4 regions of the Shouchella oshimensis genome follow, and region 4 is predicted to be linked to each of the others. Evidence: predicted binding sites of a transcription regulator. Region 4 holds the regulator's gene; each other region holds the start of a gene.
What was found. Region 4 encodes LexA, which represses DNA repair genes until DNA is damaged. Its sites were predicted from a motif close to CGAACATATGTTCG; they were not measured.
Positions count from the first base shown of each region.

Region 1 (8,191 bases), 570 kb from region 4:
ATGAGAGCTACGCAATGCTACTAAGATATAAATAAAAAATACCACCCTAGAAAGGGCGGTAAGGGTAATTCGGAGTTCTTCCATTTTTAAATGAGCAGAACTCCTTTTTATCAATTACTATTAATCTATTTCAGGGAACTCTGTAACCTTTAAAAGTTCTAACTCAATACCAAGTTCACTTTTTAGTCTGTTAAATTCATCCTCAGTCAACCTAGCACCTTCTAAACTACGATTACTTTTATCTTCAATGAAATATGTGAAGGTTCCATTCGGTTTACCATCGCTATCCAATTTCTCCTGTTCAGCGATAATATAATTTTCATCTTGATTAACTCTTATAACTTTAGCTGGCACTATAATTTCACCACTAGTATTTTCTCCAGTCTCGTCATAAATAATCTTTGCTTGATGAGCAGATGTATACATAACTGAATAACCATCTGATAAATCATATGATGAATTTTGCATACCAGCACACCCTGAAATTATCATTAAAAATAAAATAATTATAAAGAATCTAATTTTATCCAAATAAATCTACCTTTCTATGTAATTATATGTTATATTTTTTCTGTTATTAACAACATTATATCACTAGAGGAGAGAATTTATGAAAAGAATTTATCTTGCTTTACTTGCTGTTAGTGTAGCTTTACCATTAAGTATTGCACCAAAGGGCTTTGCAGTAGCTTCTGAGGAAGTAACTGATATCGAAGGCTCTTATGAGATTTTTACAGAATACAGTTTAAGTGAGGAAGATATTGAAAACCTTACTGAAGAAGAATTGCTAGATTATACAGAAGAACAAGAGGATAACTTTTGGTCTGATGTTGATGTTAATACTGAGGATGAATGGATTGAACTAACTGAAGAATTGGAGCAAGATCTCTTAGCTGAACTCGATCAAGAAGAAGATGAAGATGTTATTAGACCATTTGTTTTAATTTCTAAACCAAAAGATATTTGGGAAGCTGCAGCTATAACTGTTGTAAAGAATAAATATAATCATCCAACTACGGCTAGTTTTATCATTAATAGTGTCAATAAAGCTAATAATCTAACTTTAGGTTCGGATTCACCTTTATCTAAAAAGGTAGTAGCAAGTACCGCTTGGAAAAATATGATTAAAAAAGAAATTGATAAAAAGAAAAATAGTGGAGGATTTGGAGTCGGTGGCTCAGTAACTTTACCTAGTGGAGAAACTCATACCGCTCTAAATAAAGTTGATTATTTCATTAATGCTACAAAAGGTAAAAATGGAAAATGGACGTATTCCGCAACGATTAATGATACTTGGGATTTCACTTACAATAGATACAAAAATAATTATAAGAGTTTCCCTGTTACACTTGCTAATAATGCCGCTTATGCTTCACAAATGACTGGTGTAATGAAACCATTTAAAATTAAAATGTCTCTTAAAGGGACAAACTAATTAATATAATAAATTGAAGAAAGCCCTCCGTTACATGTAGGGCTTTTTATAATTTCACTGTGACGTTCTTTTGTTAACTCCTCTAACTCCACAAGATCCTCAAAAGTCATTTGATTTGTTACAAATCCCCTTGTTACTGAGCGGTTGCGCAAATACCTAGTTCACTTAAGTTTCTTCTCTTGCCAACGTTTATTATTTCATAAGAAAAAGCCTATTATAGAAGGCTTTGTTTACGTTTTAACTATTTACTTATGTAAACAGTTATGGTATAATAAAGATAGAAAGGGAGGTGATAAAGTGGAACTTAAAGAATGGGCGATCATCCTAGGCTCGATAGCCGGAACTACAAAGATCGTATACGACATAGCGGAAAATGAGAGAAAGAAAAGAGAGGAGAAGAAAAGAAAAAATAAAAAGCGCCCCAGGAAGAGACGCTAAAAACTCGGAGGTAGGAATTAACGGTTCCTGCCTCTCCCTATAGTTTACCACAATCTAAGGAGGTTAATCATATGACACGCTTTTTCAAATCTTTTAATACAGTTGATTATCTGTTCATGTTCATATACATTGCGTATCTTAGCTTGGCTAATTGGTATGATGGCAGCTTATTAACATCTGTTGCAGCTATAGCATGTACAATTGGATTAGTAGGACTGGTGTTTAAAGGAATCTACTTTTCAGGTGAAAAGAAATGAAGCGAACTTTTAGTAATAGAAGTGAATTAGAATTGTTCATACAAAATGAGCTATTAACGACAAATGAAGCCATGCAGATACTTGGAGTCTCACGAGCACGAATGAACAGTATGCAAAAAGAAGGGAAGCTAACTCCTGTTAAGAATGTGGGCAAAACTGTTTTATATTTGTTATCAGATATTGAAGAGAGAAAAAAAGAACAAGACATACTGCGAAAAAAATACCGCCCTTACGATGAGTAATCGTTGGGCGGTATTTTTATTTCATCTTCATATGTTCTTAATTGCTGTAATTGTGTTAAATATGTATAGTTGAAAAAACTAATTAAACCTATAATTGCACCAAATAATAGTCCAAATAAAATACCGCTAATTCCTCCTATTATCCCTATAAAAGGAAGAGGAACTGAGAATATAAAGTACATTATTTTCCGAGCCTTATGTGGAATACATAAAATTAACATAATTATAGTTACTACTGTTCCAATTATTGGACCCAAACCACCGAAAGAAGCTAGTGATATTGATAAGGGTATCATCCAAAAGAAACTTGCTAAAAATCTTAACCCTTTAAAATCTTCTACATCCTTAATTTCTTTTACCGTTTTTATTGCATCTCTATCCAAAGATAAACCTCCTTAAGAAGTATAGGAATAGTATATCTAACACTGGTCTTAAGTGCCAGTAATTTCTTATTATAAAATATCAATTTGTTAATATTTTCTTGTTGTATAAGAACGTTAGTTCGCATAAAATGTATTTGAGGTGAAGATCGTGGCTCTTAATGATGATGATCTTGTAATTAAATATATAAAGTATGCAACAGCCAGAAATATTCTAAGCAGAAAACTGAAAAAGTCAGGTACAGAGCGTTTAATTAAAATGTCTAATATGATTGGTTCAGATATTCACGATTTAAAAAAGGAGTTACATTATAAGAATATAACTGTAACAAGATCAGAATCAAAAACAGCATTATTCTATGGTTATACAGTTTATAAAAATGGATGGAGATCAGAGCATCAAATGTTAAAATCAATCATTCAAACAGATGTAGATATTCTTTTAAAAGAAACGGCACAAATTGTAGATAAAAATATAACAAAAAAATAGTTTATTTTTTTGTTTGGAATAAGAACAAACGTTTGCTGAAATAAAAGGAAAAGGGTGTTTTTAATGGGTTTAACAAATAAACAAGAGAGAGTTTTTGGGGCAATTAAATCTTTTATTGAAGAAAATGAGTTACCTCCGACAAGCAGAGAATTATGTGTTATTTTAGGAATCAAATCAAGCTCAACTATACATGGTCATTTCGTTAAACTTAAGGATAAAGGATACATTGACTGGGAAGAAGCAAAGCCAAGAACTTTGAAAGTTTTAAAAGGTGCATGATATGGAAGGCATCTTAAGGCGTGCAGCTGAGACCAAACAAAAAATACAAATCATCTACATGGACAAGAATCAAAAGATAACTCAAAGATTTGTTACAATCCGATCCATGGATGAATTTAATATTGATTGTTATTGCCATCTAAAGAAGCAAAGGAGGATCTTTAAACGAGAGAATATTTTATCCGCCTTTGAGAAATTTAAAAAACAAGCATAAGAGCCTTTGAGGGCTCTTTTTATATTAGTTGAAAAACTGACCTCTAACATAGGTTTGATGTATAATGATGCTATACATAGCTTGTACAATTTAACGTGTGTGTTTATAGGAACATTAGGCAACTCATGGCCGGACCCCAACTCCTCGCACACTTTGTGCAAATGGATTATTGGCTGAAAGAATACAATGTGAAAATTGAAGATAAATAAGTAGGAGACCTTTCTGGTGAGTGTGCTGGGAAGGTTTTTTTGGGGGTGGGTTTGAATGCAATAAATTAATATGATACATAATGGTAATATTGTTTTAGTTGCGACTGAGGACGTGAGGTAGTGTACTATATTCTAGTTTCTTTTTGACTCACTCCTCACCAAAACGTTATGCTGTCTATAATGGAAGAAAAGATATGATTGGAAGGTGTGATTATTTGAAATTAAATAAGCATGCAATCGTAATGTTGATTTCATTATTTTTAGCTATTAATGTGGTTCTAGGAGCAATAGATTATTTTTCTGGTGACAGAGAAAAAATTACATGGTTACAAAATGCACTCTTTGCACTGTTTTTTACTGGTTTTTATAGTTTGAGATACTTAGTTATAAAGAAAAGCAACCCGTGGCACAAAGACTATAAAAAGAAAAATTGATTTTGTCTCCACTAAAGCCCAATGACAGCTTGTAAGGACATCTATGTTATTCAGGGATTTTACTAGTGTCGATTTGAATTGTTTTTACAGTGTCTCGATCTTCTTCAGTAACATCAAATGTTATATCTAATCCAATCACTTCGTAAGTTCTCGCTTCAACAGTTCGATTTGATATCAATCCTTGATGGTCTGTAGTTCCAAGTGTGTTACCTATATCTTGAGTACCCTGTCTTATATTATTATCAATATAAACATTAAAATTAGGAACAGGCATATGATCTTGATCTATAAATAAAAAACTGACATCTTCTATTAAAGTAACTTCATCTTCTGAACGACAACCAGTTATCATTAGTAATATACTGATAATCAACAAGATTTTCTTCATATTCATCTCCATGTATTTGTCGTGTGAAATTAGAAATTGTTCAATTTTAAAGATTTTCTATAATATACTATATAATGTAAGATAACTAATGAGATTTACAAAAAGCTAACATTCATAAAATAAACGCATAATGAAAGGCTGTGATATCACGAATGTATAGACTTTTAATTTGCCTACTATCAGTACTAATCCTCTCAGCTTGCAATAATCATCCCACTACAAAAAATACAACTGAAAACATTGAACAAACGCAAAATGAAATTATACAAACGAACATCCCTGATTTTTCAAACACTCACACCCAGATACTTGAGCCCTTAGATGATTTTAACTTTGATTATTCATTAATTGACGAACAGCCTCATGCTGAAATTCTGTTGAGTTGTGATGATGATACCATCAATCCCGAAGATCTTGTTTATGACAAAGACGGTGAATGTATCGATGCTGTGATGATTCTTGAAGAAGGCTGATGAACATTCGCAGATCTATTATTATAAGATGAATGCCTTGTTGGCTTTAGCTGAGAAGGTTTTTTGCTTGTTCACGTCGATTTCACAAATAGATGGTATAAGGGTTTGGTATACTACTTGTACAAAAAAATAAGAGGGGGTGCATGATGAGGCGTGCTTGGATGCTGAGTTCAATTGTTTGTTTTGTTTTTTTAACTGGATGTAATGAGCAGAGTATTGAAGTGCCTGAGTCTGGTGAACCGATGCTTCTTATAACGCATGTAAAGGAACCAACTTTATCGTTTTTTGATACAAATTCAGATGAGGATGTAGGTTCTACAACGCTGCCATATACAATGACGGATATGACATATATATCTGATCAAACCATGGTTGGGCTTAATTCAAATGAGCAGAGCATTCTTGAAATTGATCTAGAACAAGAAGTGGCTCGCCCCTTTATGGAGCTGGAATCTGGGATGACAAACCTTACATATGATACAAATTCGGATCAATTATTTTTATCAAGTAATTCAAGTCATGAGGTTCATGTGGTTGACGTAAGTTCAAAAGAAGAACTGACCCCGATTACGGTTGATTCTATTCCAAATGAACTCAGCTTAAATGATCAAGGCCTTCTTTTTGTTTTAATGACTGATACAAATGAGGTAAGTATGATTGATATACAAAGAGGGGAAGTTGTTCGTACATTTCCGGTTAATGATACTCCGGTTGGTATGCACTTTGATGGGCAATGGTTGTGGGTTGGTGGGCACGGATCAAATACCGAGCTTAATCGATCGGTCTATGCCTACGATCCACAAACAGGTGAGAACGTCATGACTGTTGATGTTGGACTTATGCCCATTGCGATGGTTGGTAGTGAGAATTCAGAGGAGCTCTTTGTGCTTTGCCATGGTGATCATTCCTTATATAAAAGTAAATACTGAAACAGAAGAAGTTGTAGGAAAAGTAGAAGTAGGTCAAAATCCAAACGATGTTAAACTCTCAGGAGACAAGCTGTTTGTTGCAAATTTGGATAGTGATAGCATTTCTGTTGTACAGCAGTCAGACCTTCGTTTGATTAAAACGGTACCAGTTGCAACAGGTCCGTATCTTTTGCTTCAGGAGGTGGGATCATGAAGCAGACACCAATTATTTTAGTCGTAGATGATGAAAAGGAATTGCTGCAACTAGTTGTGAGCTATTTAGAAAATGAGAAGTACGTTGTCTATACCGCAACAGACGGATATGAGGCATTACAAACACTTGAAACGGAATCGATTGATTTGGTGATCCTCGATATTATGATGGAAGGTATTGATGGGTTTGAGTTATGTAAACGAATAAGAGAAAGCTCCTCAATTCCTGTTGTCATGCTGACAGCCAAAAGTAGTGAGGATGATCGCATTCGTGGACTTAAGCTAGGTGCAGATGACTATGTGATTAAACCATTTAGCCCAAGAGAATTGATGGCAAGAGTGGAAGCGGTTTTAAGACGAATGCATGTTGGTCAGACAAACCTACACACAATTGAGATTGCGGAATTGTTGATTGATAAAAATGGGCGGAAGGTATTTGTTGATGATCAAGTAGTCAACCTCACTCGAAAAGAGTATGACCTTCTTGTTTTTCTGTATGAATCGTCTGGGAAAGTATTCACGCGGGATCATCTTTTAGTTCGTCTTTGGGACGTTGACCATAATAAAACGGCTCGAACAGTTGATACTCATATTAAAACACTGAGATTAAAGCTACAATCAGCCGGACGTTTTATCCAAACCGTATGGGGAGTTGGCTATAAATTTGAGGACCCATCATGAAGCATTGGTCGATTAAACATAAGGTGTGGGTCACAATATTTGGTGTCATCCTCACAATTGTTACAGCTGCTGTGGTCCTGATCTTTTTTCTATATGACCGATTATATGTGGAAAAACAAGTTGAGACATTGACATTGCAAGGAGAACAACTTACGGAAGTCTTTAATGATCAAGGTAGTAATGAGTACTTTCTAGATCGAGTCAACTGGGCAAATGAGAGTACAGATGCTGATATTTTATTTACGGATAACCCAATGTTGCTCGCTAGTGGAGATCCACTTGATCCAAACTCTCAATATAACTTGATTACATTTGAGGAACGGCAGCAGTTACTTGCGGGTCAAACTGTCGTGATGCAGCGGCCACACCCAAGGTTTGATCAGGATATTTTGGGGGTAGCCATTCCATTGTTTGATGGTGGTAATTTAACTGGAGCCATCTTTTTATCACAGCCCCTATCAGATATGTATGAGCCGTTTGCGGAGATCCAATGGCTTTTAATTGCGATCCTTATTGTTCTGGTTCTTTTTGTCTTGTTTATGGGAAGCAAAATGGTACGTGATGTGGTCAATCCATTGATTACGATGAAAAATGTAGCTCAAAACATTGAGCAAGGGGATTACAGCCAACAACTGACTCTTTCTCATAACAAGGATGAATTAGGCCAGCTTGCTCGTTCCTTTAACAGTTTGTCAACGTCACTCGATGAAGTTGAGCAAAATCGTAAAGAATTTCTTGCTAATGTCGCACACGAGCTTCGCACCCCTTTAAGCTATATGAAAGGTTATGCAGAAGGGGTAGAAGAGGGCATTATTTCAAAGGAAAAAGGTCTAGGCATTATTCAAAAAGAAGCAAATCGTTTAGATCGGCTTGTGCATGATTTGCTAGATTTGGCTCAACTTGAAGGCGATTCATATCAAATGGTGAATGAACCAATTGCTTTTGCGGAGTTAATTGATGATGTTGTGGACCAGTTCAGCCTGGCAGCAGATAAAAAGCAAGTATCGTTTGAGCGTCATTTGGATGATGACTGTATTGTCATAGGGGATTCAGATCGTCTTGAGCAGGTGGTAAGGAATCTGCTAGACAATGCACTTTCCTACACAGCATCCGGTAAGCGGATATTCGTTTCACTTTTCGGTGATGAAGA
Region 1 is NZ_JAMQJY010000001.1:44,347-52,537, forward strand. Features, by position in the region: gene NDM98_RS00305 (DUF3997 domain-containing protein) at 121-531, opposite strand; gene NDM98_RS00310 (hypothetical protein) at 611-1,435, shown strand; gene NDM98_RS00315 (hypothetical protein) at 1,733-1,873, shown strand; gene NDM98_RS00320 (hypothetical protein) at 1,945-2,130, shown strand; gene NDM98_RS00325 (helix-turn-helix domain-containing protein) at 2,127-2,372, shown strand; gene NDM98_RS00330 (hypothetical protein) at 2,360-2,755, opposite strand; gene NDM98_RS00335 (YhjD family protein) at 2,904-3,242, shown strand; gene NDM98_RS00340 (LexA family protein) at 3,306-3,521, shown strand; gene NDM98_RS00345 (hypothetical protein) at 4,160-4,378, shown strand; gene NDM98_RS00350 (DUF2606 family protein) at 4,425-4,766, opposite strand; gene NDM98_RS00355 (hypothetical protein) at 4,919-5,239, shown strand; gene NDM98_RS00360 (YncE family protein) at 5,401-6,168, shown strand; gene NDM98_RS00365 (YncE family protein) at 6,122-6,361, shown strand; gene NDM98_RS00370 (response regulator transcription factor) at 6,358-7,041, shown strand; gene NDM98_RS00375 (sensor histidine kinase) at 7,038-8,191, shown strand, end outside.
Region 1: the regulator LexA is predicted to act here: its motif matches at 2,864-2,877, upstream of NDM98_RS00335 (YhjD family protein).

Region 2 (8,191 bases), on a different contig from region 4:
AATCTCACCTAGAGAATATACTCTGGGCCATTTGTGAGGAATGGACTTGGTGTCTGCCTGCTCATCTAAATCTCGACTCTGCTTTTAATCTATCAGAAAAAGATCCTGATGCCTATAAGCAAATCGATTTGTTTGCCGCTGAAACTGCCTTCTCTCTTGCCGAAATTTATAGTATGCATCAAGATCGTATGCCTTCTCTCATAAAGCAGAGGATCCGTTATGAAATTGATAGGCGCGTACTACAGCCATTTTTAGCCTTTGAGCATGGGTGGAAGCAGGCGAGGCACAATTGGTCAGCTGTTTGTGCAGGGTCAATTGGTGCTTGTGCCATCTATCTTGTTGATTCTAACGAGAGACTCATGGAGATTCTTACACAGTGTATTCAAAGTGTTGCTTACTTCGAACAAGGACTAACAAATGAAGGAGTGTGTCAGGAGGGCTACCATTATTGGCAATATGGATTTGGCTACTATATCTACTTTGCAGACCTTCTCAAAAAACGTACCCGTGGTGAGATCGATTTAATAAAGAAACCAAAAATAGAGCGAGCCGCTCAGTTTCAACAGAAAGTATTTATGGGGAAAGGTACAGTCGCTAACTTCTCCGATGCCGTGGAGAATGCTTCCCCTATGCTAGGACTTAGCCACTATCTCCATGCTAGATACCCTGACGTTCATCTTCCCCGTACAGATCTATGCGCATCTTATGGGCAGGATCCGTGTTATCGATTTGCACCAGCTATACGTGATCTTATTTGGTTTGATGTGACAAAAGAAGGAAAAGACTGGCCAGCTCATGAAAGCTTTTTTCCAGAAGCACAATTATTGCTTGCAACTGCCACTTACAAAAACAAGCTGATCGGTTTTACGGCTAAAGGTGGTCATAATGATGAACCTCATAACCATAATGATTTAGGACACTTTATGATATTTGTTGACGGTATTTCAATGCTCTCAGATCTAGGTGCTGGCCACTATTCTAAGGCCTATTTTGGTGAAACTCGTTATGAGATGCTTACCAATGGTTCCCACGGTCATTCTGTCCCAATGATTGGTGGACGTCTGCAAAAAGCAGAGCTTCATGCCTCTGCAAGTGTTCATGCCTTTAACAAACAGAGTGATGAAAAACGACTCATATTGGATCTAACAAACGCATATTCACTTGATTCATTAAAGTCATTCACCCGGGAATGGAGACTCAATCTCGAGCATGGCACAGTTAAATTGGTTGATTCTTTCTCTCTACATTCACCAGAACCGATTGTAGAACGCTTTGTCAGCCTAGCTGAGCATATTAAAATCGAGCCAGACAGACTTATACTGTCTCGAGAAGATTCGTCACTTTCCATTTTCTACTTTCAAAACACCTGGAAACTCGACGTAAAAAGAGAATCATTTTTTACCCACTCCGGTGTTACCCAAGAGGTTGTCCTTATTGATTTTATCCTTAATGAAGCTGAGGGTGACAGGGAATTTTCATTCGATTTTGTTATTGATTCGTAAGCCTAACAAAAAAGAGACGCAACCCTCTGCGTCTCAAACGTTTTCTTGCTTTTCTTTTAGCAACTTGATAATCTGCTCGTTTTGATCTTCCATTCGCTTTAAGCTTTTCTCGATATTGTTTGAACTAATATAAAAGACAATAAAAAATGCTATGACGACTATTACTACTACCATATCCTGCACCTGCTCATCATTTTTCTTATATTATAATCTATATTTTTCCAAATACGAACAAAAATTATCGATTAAACATGGCACGTAGATCAACGTCTTCACGCTTCTCTGCTGGTGCTTCGAACATTTGTCGTGGGCCAAAGCGGAAGATTCAGCAAAGATGTTACCTGGGAAGGTTGATACTTCTGCATTAAAACGTCCTACTGACTGATTATAAGAATGACGTCCTGCTTGAATATTCTCTTCAATATTAGTAATTGCGCGTTGCAGATGTTTATACGCCTCACTAAATTTAATTTCTGGGTATCTTTCCACTTGCAGCATCACACCCGGCAATTGGCGGTTCATATTGTTGTGCGCTTTTACCTTTTCATCTACATTTGTTGCATCAATAACCTGCTGTCTTAAGCCGATGACTCCTTGGAGGATTTCATTTTCATCCTCTACATGCTGTCGTGTCATATCAACTAATTTTGAGAGTTCGTCCACACGGCGCATTAAGATGGCATCCAAATTTGCAAACACATTATCAACATGTATGTTGTAACGTTGAAGTTTATTGTAATAGACAATGGCAACACTAACCATTGCAACGACTAAAATTCCGACTAAAACTAAAAGTACCGTACCCATACTCATCTCTCCTTCTCTATTCTTTATTCCAGATTCGTAGATTTAAGTTTAATTCATCAACTAATTCCATTGCTCGGTTAATATCCTCGTAGTACTCCGTGAATAACTCCTTGTCGATTGGTTGGTGCAAAGCAAATTCAAAGTGTTTTCTTCCTGTGTGAAGCATGAAGTACATTTTGCCATCAAGAAAGGAAAAGTAACTTTTGGCATGCTCTAAGGGTACAATAAACGCCTTTTCAGTGGTTATCCGACTTCGGTTACGGTTAACCAGCATGTCAACGCTATCCTTTAACGTATCCATAGTAACAGCGCCTTGATTTACCTTATTTTTTCTTTGTTTCTGCGAGAAATCTAATAGCCTTTTCATAAATGCGGGCGTTAGAATATAACGAGCCTTGATCTCGTCTGAGGACTTTACTGTAAAGGTTTCATCAAAGGTCAAATCCATCGTCTCAACTGGTCTCAGCACAGCCTCATCTTCTTTTGTAAACAACTGAGCCAAAAAGCTTTTCTCTTTTTCTTTAGGCACAACCGTTGTCAGCCCCTGAAAGTCCTTATTAAAATCAGCGACAAAAAATAATCCTTGAAACACCGAATAGGCCTTACGTGTCACGTTGCCTTCCCGATCTCTTGAGACCATTACTCTCTCTGCTGAAACCTCTGACAATTGAACCTTTGTACTCTGCTCGTCATCTCCAATTGCACCTGTCATATAGTCATCGCCTTTGTATGTAGAAAACTCATCAGCAAAAATATGAGCATCGATAAATTCCTGACGACTAACCGCATGATTTGGCATATAGGTAAATGTCGGGTGCATGAACCTAACCGTCCTTGCAAGTACCTCTTTTTTTAATCGGACAGCCAGCTCATCTCTTTTTTGATTAAACTCTTTGTAGTTTTTCTTTAATACAGGAGCAAAGATAAATAGGCCAAATAAAATTAAAAATAAATACGAAAAATCAATAATTGCGATCGCAATAGCTGCAATCAAAACTGGAATCCAATATGTTTTGACGAGCTTCTTAAATGGATCAACTAGCTTTAACCTCTCAGCCTCGAGCTCCTCAACCACCTGCTTGAGCTCATTATCATAAAAGGTATCAAACTCCTCTGGTGATTTTGAGAAACGTTCCAGCATATAGGCATCTTGGTATTCTTGAGTGCTCATGATCTCCTCCTTTTACGATTCTTCTGAACATAATGTTTCATTTATTCCAAATTCTAAGGTTCAAGTTCATGTCATCCACGAGTTGCATCGCCCGATTAATATCCTTGTAATACTCCACAAACATCTTCTTATTTACCTTTTGATGAATATGGGATTCAAAATGGGACTGGTTAGTATGAAGCATAAAATACATTTTCCCATCTAAAAAGGAAAAGTAGCTTTTGGCTCTCTTAAGTGGTTTGGTATATTTCTTTGGAACCGGATGTCTGTCCATCTGTTCCAGGCTTTGTCTAGTGGCTTCTTTTTTGCGGTACTTTGCATTGGATTTGTTTGATCGTTGATGCTTCGCAAATTCCATCAAGCGTTGTTTTAGTGCGGGTGTCAAAATGTATCTTGCTTTGATTTCATCCGTTGTTTTTACTGTAAACGTCTTATCAAATTCAATATCCATCGTTTCCATTTCTCTTAATATGCCTTCATCACGTTTCGTAAAAAAGCGCGAAATCCAGCTTTTTCTCTTTTCTTTTGGCACAATTGTGGTTAACCCTTCAAAGTCTTTATTGAAGTCTGCCATAAAAAACAACCCTTGAAAAGCGGCTTCTCGCCAACGTGTCACTCGCCTGCGATGCTCATAGGTAACAAGCTTATCTGCTGTCACCTCAGAGAAGTAAACCTTCGTTCGCTCTTCCCCTTCTCCCACATAACCTTCAACAAAATCATCACCTGAATAATAATCAAACTCGTCAGCAAAAATGTGGGCATCAACAAAATGCTTCGCCCGAATATAATGAGTAGGCTTATACGTAAAATGTTCATTCATAAAATAAATAATCTTTGTGAGCAGCTCTTCTTTTATTCGTTCCTTCAGCTCTGCTTCCGTCTCTTTGAACTGCATTTCCCGCCTATGACCAACAAACAAATAATAGGCGATCCATACTCCAGGTATCGCAAGTAGATTTTTTAGTTCAGCAAAGAAATAGATATACGCAGTAGCTGCCACAGTAAGTAACATTAAAATGAAATAAGGCCTTCGATGAGAACGGATTAGGTCTTTTCTCTCTGCCTCTAGTTCTTCTGCTAAATGATGCAGATCCTGATCATAAAAAGATTCAAACTCTTCCTCTGATTTAGAAAATCGCTCTAAATCATAAGCATCCTGATATTGCCTCACCCTTCCACTCCCTTCCATTTAAGTCTCTCTTCTTATTCTGCCTGTTCCAGGTAATCATTGCATGAGGACTGAGTATGATTTCACATAAATTTTCCAACAGGACTTATTTCCTTATCCTTTTTGAAACAAATATAAACATCTTTTTACATAGACACAGAAAAAACTTAAGCAGTTCACTTTAGTTCAGTTCTTCACCGTTTTTTTCTTTAAATCATCCAGAACCTCTTCAACCTCTCGCTGGATGATTGCTTTTAACACTTGATGTTCAGAACGCCAACCCTTGTGATAGAGCGTGTACCCATAGAAATCTGTACTCGATGACGGCACCTTTGCAAGCTTCACTTGATGCTTATGCATCTCCTTCTTTAACTCATGCAATTCCTTGCCAAGCTCATAAGACATCATTCTCAACCGCTCCGTTGGCAACTTCCTTAGATGCCTCTCAATGACATTACGTGCTGTTGAACACACAATAAACCGATTCACTAATGGATACATGTCTTCTCTGATCATCCGTTATCCCACCTTATAATAAGTAGTATAACCGAACATATGTTCTTTATTCAACTGGAAAATAATACACAAAAAAACAGCGACACTACTCTGCCGCTGCAAATTCACTTATCTATGACTTCCATATTTCTTCGCCCTCTGATCGGCTTTCTTATCCGCAACAACTAAACAAGCATGAATGGCTCCTGGGACCCAAAAGCACAAGGTTAAAATAAAGTTTAGCACTGCTTGAAATGGTTTTCCTACAAGCAAAACAGCAACTGGCGGTAAGAGAATCGCAAGTAAATATAACATGATGTATCCACCCTCTTGAGTAAATTAAACAAACGTTTACTTAAATTTCCCCGTTTCTCTTAATTTAAACGTTTTAAAAATACGTTCTCCACTATATGGAATTTTCATAGTATAATACTGCTATAATGTTTTAATTAAAGGAGCGACTATGAAAACAAGACATTTGATTATGTTTTTAATTGTATTTCTATCGGCTATTACTGTGTATGGTTACTATTCAGCCCAAACAGCCTCGGATTATGACAAAATTAATGAGACTTTCACAAACGAAATTGCCACATCACCAGATTATTGCATCTTGATGAATATACCGGCACAAGAAGGCTCACCTGCTGTCATTGCTTTTTTTGAAACAGGAGATCAAAAAGAAATAGGAATGCTCGAATATACACTGAAGGATCAATCCTTCATAACAGTTCCAAAGGAAGATGAAGATGTTTCCGCCTTTTTACTCAGAGGACAATATCAAACATTAATTGGAGCGCACATTCCCAAAACACTTGCAGAAGACATGGATATCGCGTATGTCTCCTATTACGATCAAAAAGAAGGCCAATCCTATATCAAGCCTATTGAAGATGACGACGAACCTTATTATTTCATTACCTGGGTTGATCTAGAACAAGACATTTTCGAACTAACATTTTTAGATTCTAACAAAAATGAATTATTTAAGAGAGAGCTTTGAGAAGGAGCGTCTTGCTATGTTTAAATTTTTCACCATCTTCATTCACTGCCTCTATCTATTAGCTATTACTGTCATTATGGTAGGAGCTGAATTCTCTGTAGCTGCACCTGATACAGAAAGGAATTATGGGGTTCTATACATTCTGGTCCTGCTTGTGATGCTTATTATTGCTTTTTCTTGGTGGCTAAATTTGCGGCTACGACGGGTTTGGATTTTGCTTATATCATTCGTTGCGATTCCATTTATTTTTCAATATGCGATTCATCTTTCGTTGGTGTTTGGGTATTAAAAAATCCTAAGCTGTGTCATGTGTAGTGGCAGCGGAGAATAAAAATGTAAGGGTAAAAGAGAGGCGGTAATCATTTGGATAAGAAAAAGTTAGTATTCTTTTTTTTACTGGTTATTTCTTTTATATTAGTAGGTTGTTCGATTGAAAATGATAATTCAGTTAGTCCACCAACAGTTGAAGAGATCATAACGAAAAACCCAGATGCTGATATTTTTATGTTCAGAGGCGTGATATACGAGGCTAATATTGATTGGATTGATGAATTAACTCTAATTAAAGGTGAAAAGATTGGAGAAATCACAGAACAAGCCGTTGATGATCATTATAAGTATAAGGATGGGATGGCAAATAAATTATCAGTAGGGGCAATCATTTATGAGGTAGAAGAGAGTAGTGCACGCGAAAACAACACATACGGAAACGGTGTCGTAATTGTAGATGATCATGGGGAACAAAAATATTATATGGCTAATATGGAAGGATAATTGGTCTATTTATGGAACGCTATAAGAAAATTTGTAGTCGCATCATATTTAAGTTATAGCGATTGGCCTGGTCTTTTAAAAATAATAAGATAAACTTAATAAGATTGCTTACCAGGAATCACTCCCCGAACCCCACCTCTTGGCTTTTCTACATCACCAGAGTACCGCGGAATGAGGTGGATATGACAATGGAAAATGGTTTGCCCAGCTTCCTCACCACAATTTGCTCCAATATTAAAAGCATCCGGCTTAAAGTGCTGATCTATGTATACTTTCCCTTTAATCATTAACTCGTCCATCGCCGCCTTCTCCTCTAGAGATAAACCAAAATAATCATCCACGTGTCGCCTTGGAATAATTAAAAGATGTCCCCGATTCACCGGATACGTATCAAAAAAACAAAGTGCCAAGTCGTTTTCAAGAAGTGGTTCTTTGATTGTGCAGAATGGGCAGGTCATTTATTTCCCTCCGTCTAGTATGTAGAGCTTGAGTACTTTCAGTGTTTTTGAGCATTGCAGGGGTATTTTTGAGCATTTATAAAATTTATGAGCTGCGCGTGTCTAGTTTCGCGCACTTTTCAGGATTCTCGCGCATCACGTCCCTGTTTCCGCGCACCTCTGCTCCTTTCCCGCGCATTCATTGACCCACATCAGTCTTCAATCGACGTATCTATCAATTTCTCATATTCTAGAAACCTTCTAAACAGCAAACACCCGCGCTCATACGTTAGTTCTTCATTTAATGTGGAAATCGTATCCACGAGTAGTCCAAAGGATGAGTCATATGAATAAGTACCATTAACTTTAAGCTGATAGAAATCTTGGTCAAAGAACAAACACCATTTCGGTTCCCCTAATACCTTGAAAAAAATCCCTTCAAGATCCTTACCATCTTCATAATACCCTACGTGTAAATGTAGCGAGTCGTCGAAAGTATACATGTTAGTTGTTGTACGACTCGTTTGAGAAGTCGATTAATCTTACTATATTTTTAGAGGTGTCTTGAAAAATAGTATATCTTCCAGGCGGAATATCGATTGGGGTCCGGATGAAGTCTAATTTTTCTTTATTCTGATCATAAAATTCATCCACACTCTCAACCAAAAATACTCCTCCTGCGGTTAAGCTGTCTTCGCCAACCTCCAGCATTAACTGTACTTCCGTTTCTGGCAGCTTTAATGAAACCGTATGATCCCCTTCCCTCCAAGCCTCTTCAAAACCAAGAGTATCACGGTAAAAATCCAGTGACTTCTTTAGATTCTGTACTGGGTG
Region 2 is NZ_JAMQJY010000009.1:4,697-12,887, forward strand. Features, by position in the region: gene NDM98_RS23215 (heparinase II/III domain-containing protein) at 1-1,502, shown strand, start outside; gene NDM98_RS23220 (hypothetical protein) at 1,536-1,676, opposite strand; gene NDM98_RS23225 (LemA family protein) at 1,707-2,309, opposite strand; gene NDM98_RS23230 (DUF3137 domain-containing protein) at 2,326-3,480, opposite strand; gene NDM98_RS23235 (DUF3137 domain-containing protein) at 3,518-4,651, opposite strand; gene NDM98_RS23240 (YhjD family protein) at 4,835-5,164, opposite strand; gene NDM98_RS23245 (YqaE/Pmp3 family membrane protein) at 5,273-5,458, opposite strand; gene NDM98_RS23250 (hypothetical protein) at 5,607-6,146, shown strand; gene NDM98_RS23255 (hypothetical protein) at 6,163-6,435, shown strand; gene NDM98_RS23260 (hypothetical protein) at 6,510-6,920, shown strand; gene NDM98_RS23265 (HIT family protein) at 7,016-7,378, opposite strand; gene NDM98_RS23270 (DUF3986 family protein) at 7,570-7,860, opposite strand; gene NDM98_RS23275 (VOC family protein) at 7,862-8,191, opposite strand, start outside.
Region 2: the regulator LexA is predicted to act here: its motif matches at 5,197-5,210, upstream of NDM98_RS23240 (YhjD family protein).

Region 3 (8,191 bases), on a different contig from region 4:
ATCCTCCTTCATTGGACCATATAAACCCATTATCGGCAGAATCTATACGGAAATCAAGTGATAAAATTGAATGCCAAAATGAATCGAGAAGTATGCAAGCATACTAGCTGCAGTGAAATTAAGCCATTTGAGTACTTTAGGTTTCATTAAAAATGAGGAGAAATGTGTTAAGAATGATAAGTTCATATTCCAAAGCAAGATGCCTGTGAAAATTAAAAGACTGTGCCAAAGGATAACAGAATCACTTGATTGTTGAATTAATTCACTTAATACAGATCCATAAATGCCAAACCAAAACATTATATTAATGGGATTAATTAAAGCAATCATAAGTCCTGTATAAAAACAGTTCCAAAAAATTGTTTTTTTCGGTCGGTTTAAATGGCGATCCTTCCATAATGACTGCGGTGCTTTTTGAAACGTACGAATACTTAAATAGGCTAAAAATAGGCAACCACACAAATATAAACAAAGCTGAGTGATCTCGTGAGTTAGCAGAGAGCCTAATCCAAAATAGATGGTCGTCATAAATAAGGCGTCAGCAGTCATTCCTCCAATACCTACAGCGATTCCTCCTAAAAAACCATTTCTTAAGGTCCGATTGATGATTTCTAAACAGATTGGTCCAACGGGAGCTGCTAGAGAAATGCCTAATATAATAGCTGAGATTGCAGTGATCACGTCGCTTCATCCTTTCTCGTCCAACAATACGGTCTTTTACTAATAGATGTACTTGTCCTGATAAATAGACGTGTTATTTTTTGCGGAATATGTAGAAATGTAAAGAGATCTATAAAATCGATGTGAAAGCGATTACAGATAAAAGGTGTGGGGTAGAGAATAATAAGCACGATATCCTAACTAAACTGAAGGAGGAATTCATAATGAGTAAGAAATTATTGTACAGTATGATGGCAGGTATCTTTTCAGTCGGAATGTTGGCGGCTTGTGGTGATGGAGGAACGGACGAGATGGACCCAGGTGACCCAGTCGATCCAGGTGGTGACGAAATGGGAGAAGATAACTCTGATATGTAATTCAGTAAGACTCACTTATACTATTGGGTACGCGAGTCGGCTGACAAGCCACACCTTGTTAGCCGATTATTTTTGTGCGATCATTCTAGCGTTTTTTTTCTTCTATGTCATGGTAAAATAAGATTTATGACAAGGAGTTGAACGAACGAATGAGATTTAAAATTGGCTATCGAACAATTAAAACTGCAATTGGTGTTTTAGTGGCAACGGCCATCGCCCAAGCGATGCAGTTAGATTCATTTGGATCGGCAGCCGTTATTACGATTTTATGTATTTCAGTTACAAGAAAAAATTCATTACGAGTCTCATGGCACCGGTTTGCAGCTTGTTTACTAGGTATGGGATTAAGTATGGCAATGTTTGAGTTATTAGGATATCATCCGCTGATACTTGGGTTGTTTTTGCTCTTATTTATTCCAATTATTGTTGCTCTTAAATTAAGTCTAGGAGTTGTGACAAGCTCGGTAATCGTTCTTCATATCTACACACACGCCAATGCAACAGTTGATCTATTTATTAATGAATTGTTATTAGTTGTTGTTGGAATTGGAACGGCCTTATTAATGAACTTATATATGCCAAGTAGTGAACGACAGCTCCGAGTATTTAAGAAACATATTGAACAGAACTTTAGCTTAATCCTCTATGAATTCTCAAAGTATATTAGAAAAGGGGATAGCGAATGGACTGGAGCAGAAATTTCAGACACTGTTCGCTTATTAGAGCAAGGAAAAAATTTAGCTATCCGAGATATGAATAACCAAATCCTACGAGAAGAAGGTCAGTACTATCATTACTTTCAGATGAGAGAAAAGCAATTTGAAATTCTTGAACGATTAATGCCATTCATCACAACGATTCATGGATCCGTTTCGCAGAGTAACGATCTTGCAGATTTTCTTGAAGATCTAAGCAAAGCGGTTAGTCCAACCAATCATGTACCTTATTTTCTAGGACGGCTTGGATGAAATGCGCGAAAACTTTAAACAAATGGACTTGCCAACAACAAGAGAAGAATTTGAAGTTCGATCTGCTCTTTCATATATGATGCACGAATTACAACAATATTTGCTAATAAAAGATAGCTTATGGAATGAAAAAAAGGATAAAACCATTAAAAAAAGAGCATTCTAACCTTTATAAAAGGGGGAGTGCTCTTGTTAAAAACGATGCTTGCTATTCTTATTCTAGTAGCTTCACCCATTTGGCCAATTGGTGAGAACCCGACAAATGGGGATCCTTTTGTCATTGTTAATGTTCATACGAATCAGCTAGCTTTTATTCATGACGGTTTGATTCAAGAAGTGCTCCCTGCGGCAACGGGAAAGCAACATACTCAAACACCACTCGGTATGTTCACCATCACAGTAAAGGCCGAGCAGCCATATTATCGGAAAAAGAACATACCAGGTGGACACTCGGACAATCCACTAGGAAGCAGGTGGATTGGTTTTGATGCACTTGATACAGAAGGAAGAACGTACGGGGTACATGGAACAAATCGGCCAAACTCAGTTGGCTATGCCGTCACATCTGGTTGTATTCGTTTAACAAACCAAAACATTGAACGACTTTATAATCAGATTCCAATTGGCACAAAGATCCTTATAACTGAGCAAAACACTTCTTTTGAAGCATTAGGAATTGAATATGGCGCCTTATCTGATCAAAAAAAGAAACCCTATAAGGCGTTTCTTTTCTCAAACTTGTTTAGAATGCTCCGAGACCTGCTACGCCCATGAATACTCCACTTAGTATGATCGCAACAAGCATTACATAAATGATCACTTTTTGTACGCCTTTTCTTTGCACTTCAATCAACTCCCCTTATAACAATTTATCTATTTACTATTTTACTTGCCTTTGCTAATTCGGACAAGGGCAACTAACGAAAAAGGAGCAAGTTATGTCAAACCAATGGCAGGATACTGGCACCCACATTGCAATTGCTGTTCATTCCATACAAGCTGCAAAGATATTCTATCAAGAAAATCTTGGATTAACATGGGTAAAAGAAGAGATTGTACAAGAGCAAGGTGTAAAGGTTGCTTTTTTTAAAGCAGGTGGGATTCAAGTCGAGCTACTTGAACCGCTTAATCAGAACACGACTGTTGCCAAATTTTTGCATAAACATGGGGAGGGTATTCATCATTTAGCATTAGGAACTCCAGATATTCAGAAGGTGATCCTAAACATGACGGATAAAGGGGTTTCATTTGTTTCAAACGTTGTGTCAAATGGAGCGGATGATACAAAGATTGCTTTTATTCCACCAACAGAATCGCATGGTGTCTTGCTAGAAGTTTGTGAAAAACAGACGTTTAAGCGTGAAACCGAAGAGAATTTACTGTAGGATAAGAAAGGAAATGGAGGAGTCAATTACTTATGATTAATGAAACACGACTGCAAGATGAATTTATTGAATTGGTAAAAATTGATTCGGAAACTGGATCAGAAAGAGAAATAGCCAATGTATTAAAAAAGAAATTTGAAGCATTAGGGTTAGATGTATATGAGGATGATGCAGCCAAGCAGACGGGGCATGGTGCTGGTAACCTAATAGCAACCTTGCAGGCAACAGACGAGGCTACAGATAAAGATAAAACACCTATTTATTTTACATCCCATATGGATACGGTTGTCCCAGGAAATAACATCAAGCCAGAAGTGAAGGATGGATACGTTGTAACGGATGGCACAACGATCTTAGGAGCAGATGACAAAGCTGGTATTTCAGCGATGTTAGAAGCGATTAGAATCTTAAACGAACAAAATATCTCACACGGCATGATTCAATTTATTATAACTGTCGGAGAAGAGTCTGGTTTAGTTGGAGCTCGAGTGCTAGAGAAAGAACGAATTCTTGCTAAATACGGGTACGCACTTGATAGTGATGGTCCTGTAGGAGATATTATTGTCGCCGCTCCATCTCAAGCCAAAATCCATGCGAAAATTTATGGCAGAACTGCGCACGCTGGTGTAGAACCAGAAAAAGGTATCTCGGCCATAACAGTAGCTGCAAAGGCTGTTTCTCGAATGCCTCTAGGTAGAATTGATAAAGAAACAACTGCTAATATTGGACGATTTGAGGGTGGAAGTAAAACAAATATCGTGTGTGACTATGTAGAAGTTTTGGCTGAGGCACGTTCGCTTGAAGAATCAAAGTTACAGAAACAAGTAGAGAAAATGAAGCGTGGATTTGAAGAAGCTGCTGAGATGATGGGAACTTCAGCCGAAGTGAATATTGAAATCACATATCCTGGTTACAAAAAGTCCGAAACAGACCAAGTTGTGCAAATTGCACAAGCCGCGATGAAAGCAATTGGAAGAGTACCAAAGTTATTAGAAAGCGGTGGAGGTAGTGATGCAAATATTATCTCTAGTTTTGGAATACCCACTGTCAATTTAGCGGTAGGTTATGAAAAAATTCACACAAAAGAAGAACGTATGCCTCTAAGTGAATTAAACAAAACAGCAGAGGCGATTATTGCTATTACAAAGCAAGTATAACATTACATACTAAAAAAGGACATGTCCCATGAAGGGCTAGTCCTTTTTTCATGTGCTATTAATGTAGTAATTTTAAAGGTAATGGATCATTTTGACCAAATTCTAGACTTTCTAAAATCATTTCTTCAGTGTCTCCAATGTGTTTAGAAATCTCGGTGATTGATGGTGAATACCCTTTGATCTGTTCGTGCTGGCTGAGATAGTTGAACACTTTTTGAAGAGTTACCTCATACTGTGTATTCGTTTGTTGAATGATATAAGTCATTTCGCAGCACCTCCAATATAAATAGGGCGTAGTTTTAAAGCTAACTTTGTATAATACCACTTTATCTCATCAGGTATCAAGTTGCAAGACATCTATCTTTAAAAAACGAACATTCTTTCGTATAATGGGATTTAGGGAGGTGGTAATATGCGTATATTATTTCATGTTGATATGAATAGCTTTTTTGCTTCCGTTGAGCTTTCCTTCAGACCGGAGCTAAAAGGAAAACCAGTTGCGGTAGCTGGCAGTGTTGAGGATCGACGAGGCATTATTGTAACAAGTACATATGAAGCAAGAGCTCGTGGAGTAAAAACAGCGATGCCAGTTTGGCAAGCCAAAAAAGCCTGCCCTGAACTCATTTTACTGAAATCCAATTTTGAGCGCTATCGAACTGCCTCCAGAAATATGTTTGAAATTCTTAGATCTTACACCTCTTTAGTTGAGCCGGTTTCCATCGATGAAGGGTATATGGATGTAACCCAATACCATGAACAAATCCATCCATATAAATTAGCTCAGCAGATTCAGGAGACATTGATTCGAGATATGAATTTGCCCTGTAGCATTGGCATTGCGCCAAATAAATTTCTAGCAAAAATGGCAAGTGATATGAAGAAGCCAAATGGAATAACCATTCTTAGAAAAAGAGAGCTACCTGAACTACTTTGGCCACTGCCAATTAGTGAGATGCAGGGAATTGGCAAAAAGACAGTCGGTAAATGGGAAAAAGCGGAGATCCTTACCATTGGTGATCTTGCAAATGCTGATCCACATTTTATTACCGAGAAATTCGGTTCAATTGCACATAAGCTGCAAAAACGTGCTCAAGGAATAGATGATCGACCGGTGAATCCTGATTCCGTTCATGAATTTAAAAGTATCGGAAATTCAACAACTCTACCTAGAGATACAAAAAATGAACAGAAGATCGAAACAATATTAAAACAGCTTGCTGATTCTGTCAGTTATCGTTTAAATAAAAAAGAAGTAGTCGCTTACGGAATTCAATTAACGATTAAATATCATGATTGGAAGATCACAAATAAAAGTGAGAAGTTGAGTAACGCTTGCCACACATCAAACGATATATATCAACGGGCTCGAACCCTTTTTAAGAAGTCTTGGAATACAGAACCAATTAGGCTGCTTGGGATTAGCACGTATGACTTAGTTGATAAGCGTCATGCGTACAAACAGTTAAATCTGTTTTCACAAGAGAAGGACGTCAAGGATTATCATATAGATCAAACGATGTTGACCATTCAAGAGCGTTTTGGGCAGCATGCGTTAGTTAAAGGCGCTAAAGGATACGAAGCCAGAAGAAAATGGATTGAACAACGATCATTAAGAGGTACAAGTCTTGAGAAACCTGAAGATCAAAAACCTAATAGATAATTAAAGCAATTAGTTAAATAGTATAAAAAAGTCGCCGATATATAAGTAAAGAGATCGTGAAGCGGGAGTGTGTATCATGCAGGTTAATCATCTACTCAGTGGGAATACTGTGAATCCTAATCGTCAATTAAAGCAAGGAGATCTGTTGCGCGAAGCAACGTTTGAGCCTATCTCAGATACTGAAGCTAAAATTACGTATAGAGGAAAAGAAATGACAGTCACTGTAGATGGCAAGATGCCCCAGGCCGGAACAGCGTCATTTGTCGTAACAGAGGCTGGGGAAAACGGAATCCGTGTGCAGGAGTGGACGGCAAATGAATCAAAACAACAAACTAATCCAGCGGCTCGCTTTGTTGATTTAGCAGTAAAAGCTGGTGTTGACCGCCCAACACCTTTATTAATACAAGCAATGAAAATAGCAGGTGCGAATGGTCAAGATGTTTCAAGGGACACAATCCTTGCCCTGTCTCGATACCTTGAAACCTCAACGTCAACGGACTCCTCAAAACTAGAAACCGTTCGATCGTTAATGTCAAAGGATCTCCCAATAAATGAACGTCATCTAAAGGCTGTGCATGAGGCGTTACATGGTCGTCCGGTTACAAAACTCATACAAGAGCTAGAGCAACAGTTACCATCAAAAATAGAACGTAACATTCCTTCACTTTCTAAAGAACAAATGCTTCAGTTAATTAACCAACTCACTGAAGGGAAAAACCTAACAACGAGCCAACAACATTTTGTAGATAGTGTTCGCGCAAGTATTATTCAAGGGGTTACGAGAGAAAGTTATCAACAGTTACTTACATTAGTCTCAGAAACAATAGATACAAATATAACACCTAATTCTAATCCAAAAGAAGTACCTCAAAACACATCACCAACTGTAAATACGAAGCTAGTTACTAATGTAACACCGGCCCAAACACAACAGAGCATTTTTCATCAATTAAAACATATGGTTGAAACGAAAGATAATCCACAAGAAGCATTCGAGTCCGTAAAATCGATAGTACAGTCAACTAAAGATTTAGCACCTGACCAGTCTAATCGTCTTTCAAATCAAATTGATAAAGCGGTTGATCGATTGAACAACGGTAGAGAACTAGCAGCCAGACAAGTTTTTTTTGCAGCTGTTGAGTCTGAGGAAGCTCAGTTACAAACGAATGTCGCTCAGACTCATAGTGAACCTGAAGAAGTCGAACAACAAACAGATACGGCTAGGACTGTAATTGAAGCAGCAGGCGCCGTCCAAATACCAACGTCATCCACTAGTAAACAAATTGCCGTCACAACTGTTACTGAAAAAATGGCAAATGTGACGAATGAATTTAAGGCGTTTCAACGAGAGACCTCAAGAGCATTACGGCAAATCAATATTGAGCTAACTGAAAATAAGCAAATGGATACACAGGCACCCAAAAGCCAACTTGATGCAATTATACGGAAATTAGATCATTCAATTTTGCGTGGTGACGCGATGCAGTTTGCTGATATGAAAACAGAAAAACAGTTGATGATGGCGAGCAGTAGACTTGCAGATGCACGACAGCTACTTGCATCAGGCCATACCCAAAAAGCAGCTCAGATTGTTACGCAGGTTCAAAAACAAGTTGATGAACTTACGTTTAAACCTTCGCAGACAAAAGTTTTATTTGCGACAAACCAACAAGAAACCTCAAGTAGACATGCTCAATCTCAAGTTGCACCTCTTCAGCATTTTGAAGAAGCGGCAATGAAAGGAATGTCAGGGACTGCAAGAGGGGTTTTTGAAGCAGTAAGGCAAATGGGATTTAACCATGAGGTAGAGGTTGCTCAGCAATTGAGCGCAAAGGATGCTTTAAAAGAAGGTCCTCTTTCTGAAAGAAATCTAAAACAATCGTTATTGCAACTAGTGAACCAACATGATGAGGGTAGTAAAACAGCTCAACTGGCTAATCAGGCACTAAACAATCTCTCTGGCCAACAACTACTAAGTAAGCAG
Region 3 is NZ_JAMQJY010000006.1:29,877-38,067, reverse strand. Features, by position in the region: gene NDM98_RS21695 (LysE family translocator) at 43-681, opposite strand; gene NDM98_RS21690 (hypothetical protein) at 885-1,037, shown strand; partial or broken gene NDM98_RS21685 (aromatic acid exporter family protein) at 1,187-2,171, shown strand; gene NDM98_RS21680 (L,D-transpeptidase) at 2,207-2,779, shown strand; gene mce (methylmalonyl-CoA epimerase) at 2,944-3,390, shown strand; gene NDM98_RS21670 (M20/M25/M40 family metallo-hydrolase) at 3,423-4,547, shown strand; gene NDM98_RS21665 (hypothetical protein) at 4,606-4,812, opposite strand; gene NDM98_RS21660 (DNA polymerase IV) at 4,960-6,207, shown strand; gene NDM98_RS21655 (hypothetical protein) at 6,284-8,191, shown strand, end outside.
Region 3: the regulator LexA is predicted to act here: its motif matches at 4,919-4,932, upstream of NDM98_RS21660 (DNA polymerase IV).

Region 4 (8,191 bases):
AGATGACCTGCAAGTGAAGCAGCTTCAGCCGAAATCCCTTCCATTAAGTCACCATCACCACAAATACTATAAGTGAAATGGTCGACAACTGGGAAATTTGATTTGTTATAAGTAGCTGCAAGATGTCTTTCAGCCATTGCCATACCAACTGCCATTGCAACACCTTGTCCAAGTGGGCCAGTTGTTGCTTCTACGCCTGGTGTATGACCATACTCAGGATGTCCAGGTGTGCGACTTCCTAGCTGTCTGAACTGTTGAAGATCCTTTAAGCCTAAATCATAACCTGTAAGGTGCAAGAGGCTATATAAAAGCATCGAGCCGTGGCCAGCAGACAAGACAAAACGGTCTCTGTTACTCCACTCTGGATTACCAGGATTATGATTCATAAATTTTGTCCATAAAGCAAAAGCCATTGGTGCAGCTCCCATCGGCATTCCTGGGTGACCCGAATTGGCTTTCTCAACACTATCAATAGACAATGTGCGAATCGTATTTATTGCAATATTTTCAGCATTTGTAGACATATGTATGTTCATCCTCCCGTAGATCATTATTTTCTTTTTTCTCCCTCATCATATACAATCTACATCAATTTCACAAGGTCAGACAACTATCAATAATAACAAAAAAAAGAACTAGTCTAAAAGCTAGTCCTTAATGAGTATTCCCGTTATTACGTTTTTTACTTTCCTTAAGTGCCTCAGGGGTCACATCCGTGCCTTCTTCATCAACAACCGTGACAGAATGTAACTGGTTTTTAAATGAATTTCTAAACCCTTTTAGATATTCCGCACGTAATTCTTTTTGTTCTTTTGCTTCTGAAAGTGTTAAGCCACTCTCCTTCGCCTTTTTAGCTAGTTGATTAATCCTGTTTAATTTATCTTGATGAAGCATCATAAACACTCACTTTCCTGAACATATCTTATGAGTGGTATGTTACCATGACTAATCGCAACCGGCAAATTCAATGCCTAATTCTTCTCATCTAGTTCGCGCTTTTGATTCTTCATATATTCCTGATATCTTCTATGAACGGTCGCTTTTGATAAGTTATACCCAAGCCCTTTTAATGTTGCAGAAATATCATAAAAAGCTAAGCCACGTTCCCGCAGACGGATAATCTCCTGAAGTGGGACATCTAGACGGTCTCTTCCTCCACCACCTAAACTGGAGAAATTTTGCTCAGGATGATAGCCTTCAGCCATCGCACGTCTCATTCCTCTTCTTATTTTAAGATTATGAAGCTTCCTTTGATATTCCTCAACAATTGAGACGATACTTAAAACCATTTCATCAGCTTCAGATAGTTGCATGCGGTCCTTATCTTGCAATGTATAAACCTGTATACCATATTTCTTTAGCTGATAAAGAAGAGCCATTCTGGCATGTCCTCTTGCTAGTCGTGTTTCATCTTGAATCACAAGGCAATCAAACGCCTTCTCTTTTGCTAAATCGAGAATCGTTAATAGTTCTTCTCGATCTATTTCATACCCACTTGCTTTTTCCTTTATTGACTTAACGAGAGTCCAAGCCCTTTTCTTCAACCATTAATGATAACTCTTGATGCTGTCTTTCAAGCGATGTTTGTTGTTCTTCTTTCTCCGTGCTTACCCTGCTGTAAATGATTACTCTATTCGTTGTCTGCACCATTAGTTCGTTCTCCACTGTTAAATTTATACGCATAATCTTGATTGCTTGTTCCATTGATTTGACCATTATCATATTCAGAATCTACAAACTGTTCTTGCTCTTGTTTCTGATCTTCTATGCCATCCACAAACTGATCATCACCAAATGAACCTGGAAGTAAAATTGTCAAATACATAAGACATAACGTACATACGGCTGCTCCAAGTAAAAAGAATTCCTGTCCTGTCCATTTCTTACTCATAACGCTCACCTCTTATAGAATGTTTGTTCGCCTTTTATATTAAAGGGAACATCCGTTTGTGTCAACATTTAATTTAGAACTTATGTTTGCGTTACATATGTTCGTATGGTACGATTTATCTATAAAGGAAACGTAAGAGGAGTGTACTGGTATGACAAAGCTTTCAAGACGTCAGGAAGAGATTCTTGGTTTTATAAAAGTAGAAGTCCGAAAAAAAGGCTATCCGCCATCCGTTCGTGAAATTGGAGAAGCTGTTGGGTTAGCATCTAGCTCTACGGTACATGGGCATTTATCAAGACTTGAAAAAAAGGGCTACATTCGTCGAGATCCCACTAAACCTAGAGCAATTGAAGTATTAGACCTTGAAGATATGCTAGCAGAAAACGAATCCCCAAAACGACAAGCAAGCTATGCACCAATTATCGGTAAAGTAACAGCCGGTCTTCCTATTACAGCAGTCGAGAATATAGAAGACTACTTACCTCTTCCTGAACATATGTCGGCTGATGAGAATACATATGTGTTAGTAATTGAAGGGGAAAGTATGATTGAGGCTGGCATCTACGACGGTGATATGGTCATTGTTCGTCAACAACAAACAGCAAACAACGGTGACATCATTGTTGCGATGACCGAGGACAACGAAGCAACAGTAAAACGCTTTTTTAAAGAAAAAGATCGTATTAGGCTCCAACCAGAGAATGCTTCAATGGATCCAATTATCTTATCTTCTGTGACGATCCTTGGAAAAGTCATTGGTGTATTCCGTACCATTCATTAAAAGTTGACAGTGAGACACCTCAAACATTAGATGTTTGAGGTGTTTTTATGTTTACTCATTTCTAGAGACTAATTCATGTATCTGCTCAATTTACGGTACGTGAAATTTAATGAATGAGAGTAATGTTATTCGGTTGGCGTTCCATATATACAACAAGTGTTTTCTATAGTACCTTGACTACCTGGGGCAAATCCACCTGCAGTTGCTAAGTCCTTGGAATTGAAAAGGATTCTAATAGGATACAAAGGGATGCAGACTGTAACAGGAATGTGTAAAGAATTTTTCATTTTTCATAGAAACGCGGAGAAATGGTTGAGAGTTGAGATAAAACATATATATCGACTTTTTATCTGTCTTTAGTGCTACTCTATTGATTTGCTCGGGGGCATCTTTTCATATGGTGCTCTATCGTTTCACTTTTGCCTTCTATCGTTTCAATCGGTGCTCCATCGTTTCAATTTGGTCTTCTATCGTTTCAATTGGTGCTCCATCGTTTCAATTTAGTCTTCTATCGTTTCAATCGGTACTCCATCGTTTCACTTTGGTCTTCTATCGTTTCAATCGGTACTCCATCGCTCCACTTTCCCCGAAACCACAGTCAAATCCCCAGCGTATATACACTGGGGGTAGCTTCTATCCTTTTACTCCGGTTAAGGCGATTCCTTCAATGATTTGGCGTTGGGCAAAAATGTAGATGACTAGAACAGGAATGACGGAGATTGTTGCTCCAGCCATCATTAATGGCCAGTCGGTTACGTATAAGCCTTTAAATGTTGCGAGTAATAGTGGCACCGTATAAAGGTTTTGATCACTCAAAAAGACGAGTGGTTGGATAAAGTTATTCCAAATTCCGATAAATGAAAAGATACCGAACGCAGCTAGTGCCGGGCGAACTAATGGCAAAATGATTTTCCAATAAATATATAGTGGGTTTGCTCCATCCATTACCGCTGCTTCTTCCATTTCTTTTGGGATACCCATGATAAATTGTCTTAGAAGAAAAACACCAAATGCATTAAACAGTGCGTTTGGTACAAGGATCGATAAATGACTGTTTACCCAGTTAATACTGTCCATAATAATATACAAAGGAATTAACGTCACTTGCATCGGCACCATCATTGTTGCCAAAAAGGCGATAAAGAGAAATCGTGAGCCTGGGAACTTAATTTTTGCAAAGGCATAGGCTGCCATCGAGCAAGTGAGTAATTGACTAAATACAACAACAAATGAGATATAGAAGCTATTAAAATATGCGCGACCAAATGGCATCGCATTTAGTGAATCCGTAATATTACTCCACATAAATGGATCTGGAATCCACACTGGAGGTACGGCAAATATCTGTTCAAATGATTTTAAGCTGCTTAATGCCATCCAAATAAAAGGGCCAGCCATGATAAGTGAACCCAATATGAGCGCAAAGTGTAGGGCAATTTTTGATGGTCTTAACTGAGATCCAGTCGCTGGTTTTAGCTTTCCTGGCTGTTTTTGACGTAGTGGTGTCCTACTTTCCTCCATCTTCATAATGCACCCACCTTCTTGAAACTGAGAATTGGATTAGCGTAAAAATTAAGATGATCACAAACAGGACCATAGCGGAAGCTGTACTTGGTCCAAAGGCAGAACGACCAAATGCAGTTTCATAAATGTGATACACAAGGGTATAACTTGCTTTACCTGGCCCACCTTGTGTCATGACGTATGCCTGATCAAATACTTGAAACGAACCAATAACGGACATAATGGCGACAAAAAAAGTTGTTGGTGATAGTAGTGGAAAAGTAATATGCAGAAATTTTTGGATGGATGTTGCTCCATCGATGTCTGCCGCTTCATAATAACTTCTAGAGATGCCTTGAAGCCCGGCCAAAAATATAACCATATTGGTCCCAAGACCCCACCAAATACTTAATCCTGCGATCGAGGGAAGGACTAGACTACGGTTTGTTAACCAGTTTGGTCCATCAATACCTATCATCGCTAAAAGCTGATTAATAAGTCCAATGTCACCATTTAATAACCACATCCAGATTACCCCAATGGAGACGGAGCTCGTAACAACAGGCATAAAGAAAAAGACTCGATAGACGGTTTTTCCTTTGACTTTGTTTAAGGCTAATGCAACTAACAGAGCTAGAGCAATACCAAGTGGGATCACTAATACAGAATAGTAAGCAGTGTTTACAAGAGCGGTGATAAAATTATCATCTCGGAACTGACCAATGTAGTTAGCTAAACCGACAAATTCACGCTCACCAAAGCCGTCCCACTTCATAAAACTTAGTCCAAAAGCAAATCCCAAAGGAAGAATCGAAAAGGCCAGCATGCCTATTAGTTGTGGGGCAATAAAAAAATACCCCCACCATTTTCGCTTAGAATCATTCATCAGTGGTTCCTCCTATTAACATGATCATTTGTAAAAGGAGCCAGAGCAATCACGCTGACTCCTCCGTGCTTTTTTATGATTCTTCAAGCATTTCTCTAGCAACATCAGCAGCCTTATCAATTGCTTCTTCTGGAGTTAGATCCCCAAGTAACATCACTTCATAAATGTCTTCAAGTTCTTTGTTTAATCCAGGCGCGGTAAATTCATAGCCAACTACTCGCCCGGTCTGTCGTGCGTCTAACAAGTATGAACCATGCTCTGGTTTATCTTGATTCACAACAACTTCATCAATGCCTTCAACGGATGGGACGGCATTCCCTTCACCATCTAATCTCGTTTCCTGTCCTAATTGAGAGGTGTAGAATGAGACAAATTCTTTGGCTTCTTCTACATGATCCCCTTTGGCATTCGCGCTCATGTAAGCGGTTGCAATATTAACGCTAGGTATTTCTTCATCTGTGTTTGTTGGCCATGGAATATAATCAAAATCAATGCTTGTTTCTAAAAACATAGGAGTTAACCATCGTCCAGCTGCTACCATTCCTACTTGGTTGGACATAAACATCGCGTCCATTCCTTGACCTTCAGGTAGTGTGCCGGCGAAGATAAAGTTTTTCTCACTAACCATTCGCTCTACAAATTCAAACGCTTCAAGTGTCAAATCGTTCTCATCAGCAACGATCTGGTTATCCTCTTCAAATAATCCACCGTTTGCCCATACCCAATTAATGATATTTCCGTGCCCGCCCTCTTGTACAAAGCCATATTTTCCGGCATCACGTAGTTCGGAAGTTACCTCTTCCATCGCTTCCCAATTCCAGTTACCTTCATCAAAATACTCTTGAGGCGACTTGATCCCCGCTTCTTCAAACATACCTTTGTTGTAATACATCAAAAATGGATTACAATCAACAGGCAGTCCATAGATTTGATCATCTTTTTGTGACGCCCCCCATAACCCGTCGGCAAACTCATCTGCTTTTACATGAGACGCGTCAGAGTTTAAAAAGTCATTTAACGGCTCGATCGTTCCATTTGAAATCAAAGTAGAAATATCCTCTGCCCCTACATAAAATAAATCTGGCGCCTGCCCACCTTGAAGCCTCGTGGTTAGCGTTTGAAAATAATTGTCATTCGGGATTCCTGTCAGGTCCACCTCGACGGTATCACTTTGTTCATTAAATGCATCTACAGCACGTTGATAAACCTTTAACTCTGCAGGGTTGCCCCATGCAGAGAAGGTTAATTCTACCTTGCCATCACCCGATGACCCTGAGCTTGAGCATGCACTCAGGGCGATTAAACCAACTGCCATTCCTCCTAGCACTAACACACCAGACCTTTTTTTCATGATGTACTCCCCCAAAATTTATTTTGTCCATCATTGGTACTTTGGTAAGTAGTCCCCATGAGCCTCTATTAGTTCATCACACATCGAAACAATATCATCAATAGATAACTCCGCTTTTGTATGTGGATCAAGTAAGGCGGCTTGGTAAATGTAATCTCGTTTTTTTGTGACTGCAGCTTCAATGGTTAGGAGCTGCGAGTGAATATTTGTATGGTTTAAACCAGCAAGTTGAAGTGGCAACTCGCCAACAAAGGTCGGAGTGATACCACTACGATCTGCAATACAAGGAACTTCTACCGTTGCTTTTGTTGGTAGATTAGTGATTAGGTTTCCAGTATTAAGTACGTTCCCACCGAATTTAAATACTTGATTAGTTTCAATCGCTTCGATAATCTGTGAACCATATTCCTTTGAACGTGTATGTGTAACACCTTCTGATGTGAGTGTTTTTTGAACCTTTTCCCAATTTGCGATTTGTTCTTCACAACGTCGCGGATATTCATCAAGTGGGATATTTAATTGCTCAATCAACTCAGGATAGTTTGACTTGATAAAGTATGGATGATACTCTGCGTTGTGTTCAGATGATTCGGTTACATAATAACCAAAGTGCTCCATTAATTTAAAACGAACCATATCGTGATGGCGCTCCTGTTGCTTTTCTAATGCTTTTCTTTTGATTTCAGGATAGAGATCTACTCCATCTTGTTTGACCTCGAGCAACCATGCCATATGGTTAATGCCTGCTATTTTTTCCTCGATCCGAGAATGGTCCATTCCTAGATTTTTAAATAGCTCTTTTGTGCACGCTTGAACACTGTGACATAGTCCTACAGACTTTACGCCGGAATGCTGTTGCAAGGCTCCCATAAGAGTGGCCATTGGATTGGTATAATTCATAAACAACGCATCAGGTGCAACATCCTCAATATCTCTCGCAAAATCTAACATGACTGGTATCGTTCTCAACGAGCGAAAAATTCCACCTATTCCAACGGTGTCTGCAATAGTCTGACGTAATCCATATTTCTTTGGAATCTCAAAATCAATCACCGTACTTGGTTTGTAGCCACCTACTTGAATAGCATTGAATACATATTTGGCACCTTGTAACGCTTGCTTGCGATCTTGATACGAGCGAATCGTAACATCTGCATCAAGTGCCTCTGCCAACTGTGTTAATAAGTTTTGTGATTCACTCATTCGTTTCTCATCAATATCATACAAAGCAAATTCAAATCCCTGTAGAGCTGGTACTAACATACAATCACCAAGAACATTTTTTACAAATACAGTACTACCTGCCCCAATAAACGTAATTTTAGACATTAATTATACCTCCATCATCATTTCGTTCTGTTAAGAAAAACAAATTATTGCTATACTAGCTATAAAATCATCATACAATGAAAACGCTTTCTTATATACGGTAATTAAATCTGTATGTAGGGTAAATTAGTTGCAACTGCATTCCATTTTCTCATTATAAATTGTTTTAATGGAGGTTAGGTTTATGCTAAATAAGAAGGACCTGCTCATGAATCAAATGTACGAATTTGATTTTAATCAATTAAACCACTTACCATCAGTGTTGCTAACAAACGTTGGCTTGGGAAACTCGTTCTGAGACTACCTATGATTACCATGGTCTCACCAGAAAGCACGATCATGGATTTTTAATTTTTCAATATACATTGTCAGGAGTAGGTTGTCTTGAGTATGGTGGGAAACAGTACCGTCTGCAAGCAGGCGATGCCTTTTTTGTGTCTGTGCCAAGTG
Region 4 is NZ_JAMQJY010000001.1:617,191-625,381, forward strand. Features, by position in the region: partial or broken gene tkt (transketolase) at 1-524, opposite strand, end outside; gene NDM98_RS03400 (DUF896 domain-containing protein) at 655-894, opposite strand; partial or broken gene NDM98_RS03405 (YneB family resolvase-like protein) at 972-1,650, opposite strand; gene NDM98_RS03410 (hypothetical protein) at 1,631-1,891, opposite strand; gene lexA (transcriptional repressor LexA) at 2,043-2,672, shown strand; gene NDM98_RS03420 (carbohydrate ABC transporter permease) at 3,306-4,199, opposite strand; gene NDM98_RS03425 (carbohydrate ABC transporter permease) at 4,180-5,061, opposite strand; gene NDM98_RS03430 (ABC transporter substrate-binding protein) at 5,135-6,412, opposite strand; gene NDM98_RS03435 (alpha-glucosidase/alpha-galactosidase) at 6,443-7,741, opposite strand; gene NDM98_RS03440 (AraC family transcriptional regulator) at 8,017-8,191, shown strand, end outside.